Regions from separate parts of the Flavobacterium sp. N502536 genome, predicted to be linked through region 1. Evidence: riboswitches for the same ligand, from Rfam matches in the RefSeq annotation. Region 1 holds a riboswitch; each other region holds the start of a gene.
The links. Region 1 has a riboswitch for cobalamin ahead of OLM61_RS01855 (TonB-dependent receptor). Riboswitches for the same ligand answer to the same signal wherever they lie in the genome.

Region 1 (4,122 bases):
CAAAAAATAATTCCGGAACTGCTTGTTGATTCTCAATACAAAGCAGAGCAGGCCATTCAGCTCATGAAAAGTCAGGGGAGTTATTTTGCCCGTTGTCAGTGTAATATTGATCCTGTGAGCGGATTAAAAAGTCTCGAGCATTTATTGGCAGCTTTGGAGAATAACAAAGACAGTTTTGGATGGGAGATTGTGGCTTTTCCACAGCATGGAATTTTATATTCACAATCAGAACCTTTACTGAGAGAAGCTGCAAAAATGGGCGTAGATTTTATTGGCGGACTTGATCCTACAACTGTTGACGGAAATATGGAGAAATCGCTTGACAGCATGTTTCAGATCGCGATAGACCACAATAAAGGCATTGACATACATTTGCACGAATCGCCTCCTTCAGGAAAATCGGCTATCGAATATATCATCAAAAGAACCGAAGAGAACAAACAACTACAAGGAAAAACCTATATCAGTCATGGTTTTGCGCTGGCCAGAATGGATCCGAAAGATTTAGAAGGAATTGCCGAAAAAATGGGAGCACTGGGTATAGGCGTAATTTCGACAGTGCCAATCGGAAAAACCATCATGCCTATTCCGACTTTAAAGAAGTACGGTGTAAAACTGATGACGGGTACCGACAGTATTGTAGACCACTGGATGCCTTTTGGAACCTGTGACATGCTGGAAAAAGCAAAATTATGTGCACAGCTTTATGGCTGGACCGATGAATACAATTTGAGCCGTGCTTTGCATATTGCCACCACAAATGAGGTGTTGCCGCTTAATGATGCAGGCGTACGCGTATGGCCGGCGGCCGGAGATGACGCTCATTTTATTTTGGTAAAAGCAAGTTGTTCGGCCGAAGCAGTAGCCCGTTTACCCAAAAGAGAAGGTGTGTTTTTCAACGGAAAAATGATAGCGGGACAGATTGCGGGTCTTTAAAAGGCTTTTAATCAAGTTGCCCATTGGCAGAAAATTTAGTTAAAGTACCCGAATAAGAAATTGTCAGAGGCATTTCTAGTTTAAGTTATACCCATAAAAAAAACAATCAGTATGAAGTACGTACTGATTGTTTTTTGTTTAAAATCGATTTTGATCTTATGATTAGTAATACGGCATCATAAGAATATAGTGTAATGTTTTTGTATAGTATTTACCATTTGATGTACATACTGCCCCAGGAAAATCCTGCTCCAAAAGCTGTAATAACAATGTTATCTCCTTTTTTAAAATCTTTTTTGAAATCCCAAAGACATAGTGGAATAGTTGCTGCCGTAGTGTTACCGTATTTTTGAATGTTTACTTTAAACTTTTCAATAGGAATACCAACTTCTTCACTTACTGCCTGAATGATTCTTAAGTTAGCCTGATGTGGAATAACCCAGTCTATCATATCCGGAGTCAATGAAGCTTTTTCCATTAGCTCTTTAGAAGTACCGCTCATGTTTCTCACCGCATGTTTAAAAACGGTTCTTCCTTCCTGATGTACAAAGTGTTGTTTGTTTTGAATGGTTTCTTCTGTTGTTGATAAAAGAGAACCTCCGGCACGTACAGAAAGGAATTCTGCACCTGTTCCGTCTGTTCTGAAAATGTTCTGCTGTATACCGTGTCCTTCCGTATTAGGCTGTAAAAGTACCGCACCTGCACCGTCACCAAATAAAATACAGCTGTTTCGGTCTTCATAGTTCACGATCGAACTCATTTTATCGGCTCCAACCACAATAACATTTTTGTATCGGCCGCTTTCAATAAAACTTGCGCCTACCGAAAGAGCGTACAAAAAGCCACTGCAGGCCGCGTTAAGGTCAAATCCCCAGGCATTTTTCAGGCCTGCTTTTTCGCATACCAAACTGGCAGCGGGGGTAAGAATATGGTCGGGTGTTGAAGTTGCCAGTATAAGGCAATCTACATCCAGAGGATTTATATCATAGTTTTCTACTAAGTCTTTAATGGCGAAAGAAGCCATATCTGAGGTTGCCAGTGCCGGGTCGTCCAGTATGCGTCTTTCTTTTATGCCTGTTCTTGATGTGATCCACTCATCTGTTGTATCTATTCTTTTTTCTAAATCAGTATTGCTTAAAACCGTTTCCGGTACATATCCTCCAATAGCAATAATGGAAGCTTTTGTTGTATTCATTGATTTTTTTGTTTCTCTTTTAGCGTTTTTTTTATTTTGACTTTCGGCCCAAAACCTTTCTCCAGCCCATTTTACAAGAGTTTTTCGAAGAATATGTAGTACGAGGGGCATCTTCAATTACAGGGGCGCAATTTAACAAATATAAAGACGCAAAATTCTTCGGATTTGTTAATTTACTTTTAATATTTCTGTTTCACTTCATTATTAATAAAATCAAATCCTATTTCGAGTAATTTTGTCTCAGTTCTTCAATGTTTATGAAAAAACAACCAAACTGAACTTCCAGTTTGTCGCAAAATTGTTTTTTTTGTTACGATTGAATTTTGAATAACATCCGCAAGAGTGTAATTTTTCTAATACTTATCATACAAAACCTCAAAAGCTTTTCTTTAGTTAATTATCGAGAGATAGCCGCATTTATTGTCAAAACTGTAATATCATTAAATAATTCTTGTTTTTATAAAGATAACTCTATCTTTACGCCCAGATTTTGGTCTGTTTTTTCTTTAAGAGAAAACAGTTAAAAGGGAATCAGGTGTAAATCCTGAACAGACCCGCTACTGTAAGTTCTGTACAAGTCTTTAAACGTTACTCATGCCATTGTTCGCCGCGGCGAATGAGAAGGCTGTTTAAAGATAGAACAAGTCAGGAGACCTGCCATAATCACATAGTTTAAGACTTTCGTGGAATAAAGTTGAACAACAATAAACAGGCCCGTTATTTTGTAACGGAACTCTATCTTATTGCGTTTTTGATTATTACATCCCGGAGTTTATTTAATTAAATCAGTGATGTGTAATACCAGAAAAATATTTTTATTCCTTATTCTATTATTTGCTCCTATTGTACTTCATTCTCAAACTACTAAAGACAGTTTGCGGGTTTTGAAAGAAGTATTGCTAAAGGCAAAACCCTATCAGGAAGTAATTCCCGTACAAAGCCTCTCGGGAACACTGCTCGAAAATTTAGCCAGTCACAATGTTGCCGACGCACTTCGTTATTTTGCCGGAGTACAAATCAAGGACTACGGTGGTTTAGGTGGACTCAAAACGGTCGATGTCCGCAATATGGGAACCCATCATGTAGGTGTTTTTTACGATGGGATTCAATTGGGAAATGCGCAAAACGGAGTGACAGATCTGGGAAAATATTCGCTGGATGATATGGAATCGCTTACGATGTACAATGGTCAGAAAAGTGAAATATTCCAATCGGCCAAAGACTTTGCAGCGGCTTCTACGATTTACCTGCGAACCAAGCGTCCTGTTTTTGAGCATAATAAAAAGACCAACTTACTACTGCGCTATAAAACCATGTCGATCAACTACAATGATTTTTCGTTTAGATGGGAACAAAAACTAAGCGATAAAGTAAGTCTGAGTGCCAGTTCGGAATACATAAAATCTAATGGCGCATACAAATTCAGATACAAAAGAAACAATCTTGACGGAACTGTAGCTTATGATACCTCAGCCACCAGACACAATAGTGATATAGAAGCATTTCGTTTTGAGTCAGGTCTTTACGGAAAAATCAAAAATGGTTCCTGGGATGCGAAAGTCTACTATTACGATTCTGAAAGAGGAGCACCGGGCGCTATTGTAGAAAATAAATTTTCGGATGGTTTCCGACAATACGACAAGAATTTCTTCACGCAGGGTACTTTTATAAAAGATTTTAGCGAAAAATATAAATTTCAGGCCAAGGCAAAATACGCCTATGATTATACCCATTATATAGCCAGAGATACTACCAATGTGCTGGGAGAAGTGGTTACCGAAGGTGCCCAGTCTGACGACAGTTATTATCAGCAGGAATATTATTTCTCCGCAGTCAACCTCTATAAAATTTTACCCACCTGGGATGTTTCACTGTCGACGGATTTTCAATACAACCGTTTAAATGCCAACAGAAGAGGTATCAAAACGCTCTTTTCTTATCCGGAACGTTACACCGCATTGTTTGCGCTGGCAAGTTCGTACCGACTGGAC
Region 2 (4,122 bases), 370 kb from region 1:
TGCCAATCTGATTAATGCCAAAATAGCCAAAGGAACCCAATCCTTTTTACACCTTCCGGCAATGAGTGAAACAGAACTACAATTGTGTTTCGAAAAAGGAAAATCGATTGTTGAAGCTATCGCAAAAAAAGGTTCAAACTGTATTGGTTTTGGAGAAATGGGAATCGGAAATACCTCTACTGCCTCTGTATTGATGAGTCTTCTCACCGGATTTTCTATCGAAGAATGTGTGGGAAAAGGAACAGGTGTTGAAAACGAAAAACTACTTCAAAAACAAAACCTGCTTCAAAAAGCCATTGAAAATTACACAGGCCCGGCAGAGTTAAACCAGCAACTGGCCTATTTTGGCGGTTTTGAAATCATGCAGATTGCCAGCGGAATGTTAACTGCTTTTGAGCATAATATGCTTCTTTTGGTTGATGGTTTTATTTGTAGCGTTGCCTTTTTAGTTGCTTCCAAAATAAATCCTGCCATTCATAAAAACGCTGTTTTCTGCCATTGCTCCGCCGAAAAAGCGCATCAGAAATTATTGAATTATTTAGAAGCGAAGCCCATTTTAAATCTGGATTTACGCTTAGGCGAAGGTACTGGCTGTGCGATTGCTTTTCCAATTATTAAATCGGCCGAAGTTTTTTTGAATGAAATGGCCAGTTTTGAAAGCGCGGGAGTCAGTAGGAAGTAATTAAAGTGATTATTTTACGTTATGTAAGAAAAAACACTACAATTATGCCGTTCATAAAAATATACATTCACTTTGTTTGGAGTACAAAAAACAGATTCCCATTCTTAAGTTCAACAGAATTAAGACAAAAAGTGTGGAAGCATATTAAAGAGAATGCAAGAGAAAAAGGAATATATGTGGACTTTGTAAACGGATATTCGGATCATTGTCATTGCCTTATTTCATTAGGATCTGATCAAAATATTCAAAAAATAATGCAATTGGTCAAAGGAGAATCATCCTACTGGATCAATAAAAATAATTTAACTAAAGAAAAATTTGAATGGCAGGATGAATACTTTGCTGTTTCTGTTTCAGAATCTTCAATAGACAAAGTAAGAAATTATATTAAAAATCAAGAAATTCATCATCAGAAAAAAACTTTTCAGGAAGAATATGATGAATTTATCAGCAAATTTGATTTTCATAAACAATAGATACATAAATAGAATTTGGCTAAAGCCATTCTAACCCTAAATACAACGGCCTCCAGATAAATCTGGAGGCAATGTAAAAATTACATATTTATAAATTATTTTTTATACACCCTCCAGATTTGAATACAATACAATACAATAGATATAGAATAGACAACATCTTTAGATGTTGGAACATATATTAACAACCAAAAAGGCTTTAGCCAAACAAACAATCCTCTTAAAATGAAAAAAGAACTCCATATCTTCTTTACCTGTTTAATGTTTTACACCAGAATCCCCTGTCCTAAAAACATCAATCATGATCCGGACTATTTAAACAAGGCAACGCGCTATTTTCCTTTTATAGGTTGGATTGTGGGAAGCATTTCTTTCTTGGCTTTCTACCTTTCTTCGCTTTTTCTATCTACGGAGACGGCTGTTCTTTTGGCAATAGTTACCTCGATACTGACAACCGGAGCTTTCCACGAAGATGGTTTTGCAGATGTTTGTGATGGTTTTGGCGGCGGGTGGACCAAAGAAAAAATCCTGCTTATTATGAAAGACAGCGCAATAGGTGCCTACGGAGCAATTGGTTTGGTGCTGCTTTTTTTACTGAAATTCAAACTACTTGCTGAATCCGTTACTCTTTTCACTACTAACATTTTTCTAATTTTCCTTTTGTTCATTTCTGCTCATTCTTTAAGCCGTCTGGCGGCAATATCTATCATTTTTACTCATGAATATTCTCGTGATGATGCTACCAGTAAAAGCAAACCAATAGCCAAAAAACACAGTTGGAAAGAAATTACAGGTTCCTTTTTCTTCGGATTAATTCCTTTATTGGTGTTTTCTTATTTTCAGTATAAATTCCTTTTAGCTCTAATTCCGGTATTTATTATGCGTTACTTCTTAGCCCGCTATTTTCAAAAATGGATTGATGGTTATACAGGTGACTGTCTGGGAGCCACGCAACAGGTTTGTGAAGTAATCTACTATTTAAGTATTCTTTTGATATGGAAGTTTATCTAGTTCGCCATACCGAAACCACTTGCGAAAAAGGAATCTGCTACGGCCAGTCTGATGTAGATTTGGCAGTTCCGTTTGAAACTATTTTTGAAGAAATTGTTTCGCAATTGCCCTCAGAAGCCCTACTCTTTTCTAGCCCATTAAAACGCTGTGTTAAGTTGGCCGAATACATTCAGCATAAGACAAACCCCATTTCCATAGTTAAGGACGACCGTTTGATGGAAATGAATTTTGGTGACTGGGAACTGAAAAACTGGGAGACTATTCCATCGGAGCAGCTTAATCCGTGGATGGAAGATTTTGTCACAACACAGGTACCCAACGGCGAGTCGTTTACAGCACTTCATGAAAGGGTGGACGCCTTTTTAAACGAGCACATTTTAAACGCTCAAAACACTCCTGTAGTAATTGTCTCTCATGCGGGTGTAATCAGAAGTATTTTATGCCATCAGTCTGCATTGCCTCTGAAAGATGCCTTTAACAACAAAGTAGCCTTCGGACAGGTTATTAAAATAGAGTATTAAGTTACAATTTGTTTCGAATTCCTTCTAAAAACTAAAACAAATTTGAAAATTCAATAATTTTAACTTTATCTTTGCACAAAATTAAGGTTGTGTTCATTCATACACATTAAAAGGGAATCAAGTAATAAATCTTGAGCTGTACCCGCAACTGTAAGCTTTGTTCTGAAAAGAATGCTTGTTGTTAACTACAAAACCACTGCTCGCTCTGGCGAATGGGAAGGTAAACAACAAGACGCAAGCCAGGAGACCTGCCTTTGTAACCAATATCGAGCTCTCGGGAAAAAGAGTGTAGAAATTATGGCTTTAAAAAAACTTTTTGTCTTTTACTTCTTGTGCTTGTGTCAGATTATCTCGGCGCAAAGTGATTCTATTACCAAACTTAAAAATGTTGTCGTTTCCGACGCCAATCTTAAAAAATACTCCAGTTCGCAATCGGTTTTAAAACTAAACGATTCTGTTATTGGCAAGAATGAGGCTTTACTGACTGATTTATTAAACTTTAATTCGACTATTTACTTTAAAGAATACGGTCGTGGAATGCTTTCTACCGTATCCTTTAGAGGTACCACATCATCACAAACAGCAGTCATCTGGAACGGAATCAACATTAACTCTCAAATGAATGGAAGTACCGATTTTAATACCATTCCCGGTTCCGATTATAATTCTATCAGCGTAAAAGCAGGAGGAGGAAGTGTTATTTACGGCAGTGGAGCGGTTGGAGGAACGGTGCATTTAAATAACGATCTGACCTTTTATAATCGATTTGAGAATACTTTAAAACTGGATTACGGAAGTTTTAATACGATTGGAATTAATTACAAAACCAATATTTCAAACGAAAAATGGAGCGCTCAGATTGGTTTCTCTAAAAACAGTTCGACAAACGATTACAAGTATCTGAATCAATACAACTGGAAAGGCGAACAGCGCTGGAATCAAAACGGTCAATACGATGTTATATCGCTAAATGCAAATGCAGGTTATAAAATTGATGCCAAAAACAGTTTAAAATTATATACCCAAACTTCAAATACAGACCGAAATACTTCACTGGTTTCTGAATCTGAAACGAAAAGCAAATATGTCAATGGTTTTAATCGAAACTTATTAGAGTACGATGGTGATTTTGGCAGGTTCAAAACCAATTTAAAAACGGCCTATATTTTCGAAAACTATAAATATTATGCCGACAATTCCAGCAATATTTATACCTACGGAAAAACAGAAAGCTTAACTACAAAAGCGGATCTGGGCTATCAATTGCTAAAATCCATACAACTAAATGGTATTCTGGATTACAACCGAACCAAAGGATACGGAAGTGGTTTTGGAGATAATGTGAGAGAAATAAGTTCGGCAGCTTTACTTATAAAACAAGAGGCATCCCCTAATTGGAAAAACGAATTTGGTGTTCGCAAAGAGTTTACCG
Region 3 (4,122 bases), 1.3 Mb from region 1:
TTTAAAGATTGGTCTCCTTTGCCTATTGTAAAGGTAAGTGTAGACCACGCACCAAAGCGGCCAGATTGGGACTTGTTGAAATCTTTAGCAGGCATTAACATGCTGTAAGCCGATGCTATGTCTAATGTTAGTAAGGGCGCTTTTAGAATGTCTGCGAAATTTTTTGCTGCAACTTCTTTGTTTGTGGTCTCTTTTTCAGTTAATTCCCTTAATACTTGTGCATAACGCGTATAGTAGTTTCCTGTTGTGTCCCTTACGTAACCTTCCTGCTGTAACTGGGCACGAGCCATCGCACTCAAATCTTGCATGTCCGCCCGCATTGAACTATATTTTTTTCTCATGTCTTCAGATGAGGAATTATACAGCGTAAAAACATTAAACTTAATTCCGATGGCTACTTTAGAAATTGAATCATTTTTATTGTATGCTCCCGAAACGGTTGGCATTTGTATTTTTTGCATCGTAAAAGACTTGATGTTATCTGTTCCGCTTCCTAAGCCATAGTATTCAAGACCTTTCATATTCGCTGAAAATAAATTCCCGTCAAACGAGATACTTTCAAGGCTTTCTGTATTAATATTGAATTCTTTAACATTTGGATTCGACGTGATAATGGCTGCAGAATTATCTAATAGAGACAAAGCAGACGAGTTAAGTAATTCTACTTTTTTTAAATCAGTCTTGTCATACGATTGGGCCAGAACAGAAGAGGTGACTAGCAATGCGAGTAGGTGTAATGTTCTCATACGATATCGATTAAAGTAACGAAAAAAACAATTTTTCTACTTTCTATAAAAGTTGGGCCAAGGTCAATTCCTTTAAATTTATTGTCTTTGCCATCACAGTTGTTGATGATGGTGTAGTTAAACAAAAGTTTTTTTGCGGCCGTCTTTGCTTGTTCAAGTCCTCCATCCATGGCTTCATAAGACAAATAATGCTCAAAAAAGAGTAGTCCGCCATGATGTTGAAAGCCCGGTGTTAAAGGAATGGAAGCGTCAGTTAAATATTTTGGAGTAGTAAAGATAGGTTTGTCTTCGTTCCTGCCATTTTGCAAATCCAGAAAAACTTCAGTATAAAGCGGTATAAAACCAAAGTTGTTCAGAATAGACGATTCTAGTTTTATTTCTGGATATCCATTAGATTGAAATATTTTTTTCATAATATAAAAAATTAAGCACTGCCTATTTTTTTCGGCTGTTTTGGTTATAATTCATTTTTAGATTTAAGTTTTTCGGTATGGTTTAGAATCGTGAAAGGATCCTGAATTCTGGTATAAAAATAGGGATTTGACACTGCTGATTTTAGCGTACAACTACGCGATTTAAACGGGAAATGCTAAGAAAAAGAATAAGAAAAATCCTCATTTTTAAAGCTGTGATTTTGGAGTGACTCATAAATTCTAAATCCCGGTAATGTTGTGAGCCGTATTTGAAACTTGAAACTTGGAATTTGAAACTTGGAATTTGAAACTTGGAATTTGAGATTTGGAATTTTTTATTTAGAATTACTCTATTGTAAAAGATAGTTATATATTTGCGCCAGATTTTGGTCTGTTTTTTCTTAAGAAAAAACAGTTAAAAGGGAATCAGGTGCAAATCCTGAACAGACCCGCTACTGTAAGTTCTATTCAAGTCTTTAAACGTTACTCATGCCATTGTTCGCCGCGGCGGATGAGAAGGTTGTTTTAAAGATGGAACAAGTCAGGAGACCTGCCACAATCACATAGTTTAAGACTTTCGTGGAATAAAGTTGAACAACAATAAACAGACCTGTCATTTTTTATGACGGGATTCTCTCTTATTGCTTTTTTAATTATTACATCCCGGAGTTTACTTAATTCATTTAGTGATGTATAATACAGAAAAAGGACTCTTATTTATTGTTGCATTTGTTTCTACTTTACTTCAGTCGCGAGTATTACATCGTTGTTCTCCCATTTTAAAAGCATTTCGCCCGGAAAGTGAATGTTATAAAAAATCAATCCTGGCACAATGCTCTTTCGTAAAACTATGGGATGCATTCGGTACGGCATCCGGTTGAAGATTAAAAATGAAAACCTCATTGCAATTACTTCAATTTTAATTGCCTTATCAACTCCCAACTTAAATAATACCACATGTTTTACAACACTTCCCAATATTTCCGGTTCTTATTCTTTTGTATTCTGGCACTCTGCTTAAGCAACTGTTCTGAGGATAATGCTGCCAAAGAGGATAACAATCCGCCACCGGTAAGCTCTGATTTGGCTCTTAACACGCAGCGATTTGCAATCTTGGCTATAAATTCTACTATCAATACAGCTACAGAAGCTACCTACAGTTGGAGTGTTACAAAAGCGACATCAGAAAACTATGCTCTAACTAATACTACAGAAAAAGAAGTGCTGTTTGCAGCAGCAGAAAGCGGGGTTTATGAATTAACAGTAGCGGTAAATAACAAAGGGAGTATACAAACACAAAAAGCAGTTATTACAGTAACAAAAGAAACGAAGGAGTATAAAACCTATATCGCAAAGGTATTTGAGTTTAGACCCGCTCCGGGACAGTTTATAAATGATCTACCGGCTGCCAATGACGGGGATACTGCCGAAAGAATTTTATCAAGAGCCAATACCTATCTGGCTAAGAAAAATGGAGACCTGGTTTCGCTTGGAGCCTTTGGAGGTTATATTGTTTTTGGGTTTGATCATACTATTGTTAACGTCAAAGGCAAACGCGATTTTAGAGTGCTGGGCAATGCATTTTGGGCAGAAGCCAATCCTAATTCGAACAGTACAATGCGAGGCGGAAGCAGTGAGGCAGGGGTTATAATGGTGGCTTACGATAAAAATAAAAACGGACTTCCGGACGATGAATGGTACGAAATAGAAGGAGGCGGGCATAAAATACCTAAAACGATTCAGCATTATGAAATTACGTATTATCGTCCAGATCCAAACAAAAAACCGGTACCGGGAGGAACTACAGGTACGGTAGGTTTTGTTGATATGGAATACATTTATTGGAAAGACAATCAGGGTAAAAGCGGTTATCTGATACAAAATAACGCTTACAATCATTCTTTAGATTACTGGCCAAAATGGCTTAGAGATCAGGCTTCTATTACTTTTAAAGGAACAAGGTTGCCGGATAATGCAGTGGATGAAAGCGGAACCGGAAGTTACTTTGTGCAATATGCCTTTTTATACGGATATGCTGATAATGCTCCAAACGGCGATGACGATTCAGCCATAGACATCAACTGGGCTATAGATAAAAACGGAAACAAAGTAATGCTTCCGGGGATCGATTTTGTTAAAGTATACAACGGTCTTAATCAGCAGGCGGGGTGGCTGGGAGAAACTTCGACTGAAATCATGGGAGCAACCGATTTGCACCTGTCAGGAGAAAGTATTCCAACGCGATAACGCCAATCAAAAATGTATTAAACTAAATTATTATACCAGAATTATGAAAAAAAACTTTGCCCATTTATTATTATTTGCTTTGGCATCGGTATTTACCGCATGCAGCGATGACGATAAAAATGATGCCAACTCAGGAGAAGGACTAGTTATACCAATAGCAGTAAAACTTCAGGGGAAATTTGAAGTAGCTACCTTTAATGTTTTGAATATTACCGCTTCTGCCGAAACGACTAACCCTAGTTATGAGTGGGTACTTAAAAAAAATCCTTACAACCAAACCAAAGATTCTGTAGTAGGGACTGCCAAAGATTTGCGATTTATTGCCCTGTATCCGGGAGCTTATGAACTAACGTTAAATGTTACCGAAGGAGATAAAAAAGGAACAAGTGCGACTACCGTGAATGTAATAAATGAAGCTCAGAATTACAATCCGTACATCACAAGCATTTTCGATTTTAGCCCGGCACCGGGTATGTTTGCCAATGATTTGTACAAAGACGGATTTGCGAAAGCTGATGTTATGAAGTTAGCATTGGGAAGGATAAATGAAACCAGTGTAGGATATCCAATTGACTTGGGAGGCTTTGGAGGCTCGATCGCTGTTGGATTTGATCATATGGTGATTAATATTCCCGGAAAGAAAGATTTCAGAGTTTACGGGGCAGATTTGACCGATAAAGCCAATCCACCGGCTCCCGGATTAATTTATGTAGCCT

Region 2: it holds a riboswitch for cobalamin, as region 1 does, so the genes downstream of both, OLM61_RS03580 (TonB-dependent receptor plug domain-containing protein) here and OLM61_RS01855 (TonB-dependent receptor) in region 1, are expected to answer to the same signal.
Region 3: it holds a riboswitch for cobalamin, as region 1 does, so the genes downstream of both, OLM61_RS17455 (cell surface protein) here and OLM61_RS01855 (TonB-dependent receptor) in region 1, are expected to answer to the same signal.

The regions. Positions count from the first base shown of each region.
Region 1 covers NZ_CP110011.1:423,135-427,256, reverse strand. The annotation lists gene OLM61_RS01865 (amidohydrolase) at 1-936, shown strand, start outside; gene OLM61_RS01860 (beta-ketoacyl-ACP synthase III) at 1,148-2,131, opposite strand; cobalamin riboswitch at 2,606-2,808, shown strand; gene OLM61_RS01855 (TonB-dependent receptor) at 2,923-4,122, shown strand, end outside.
Region 2 covers NZ_CP110011.1:789,713-793,834, forward strand. The annotation lists gene cobT (nicotinate-nucleotide--dimethylbenzimidazole phosphoribosyltransferase) at 1-682, shown strand, start outside; gene tnpA (IS200/IS605 family transposase) at 727-1,158, shown strand; gene OLM61_RS03570 (adenosylcobinamide-GDP ribazoletransferase) at 1,384-2,169, shown strand; gene cobC (alpha-ribazole phosphatase) at 2,154-2,690, shown strand; cobalamin riboswitch at 2,758-2,961, shown strand; gene OLM61_RS03580 (TonB-dependent receptor plug domain-containing protein) at 2,988-4,122, shown strand, end outside.
Region 3 covers NZ_CP110011.1:4,136,029-4,140,150, forward strand. The annotation lists gene OLM61_RS17445 (hypothetical protein) at 1-746, opposite strand, end outside; gene OLM61_RS17450 (hypothetical protein) at 743-1,159, opposite strand; cobalamin riboswitch at 1,530-1,732, shown strand; gene OLM61_RS17455 (cell surface protein) at 2,117-3,406, shown strand; gene OLM61_RS17460 (hypothetical protein) at 3,450-4,122, shown strand, end outside.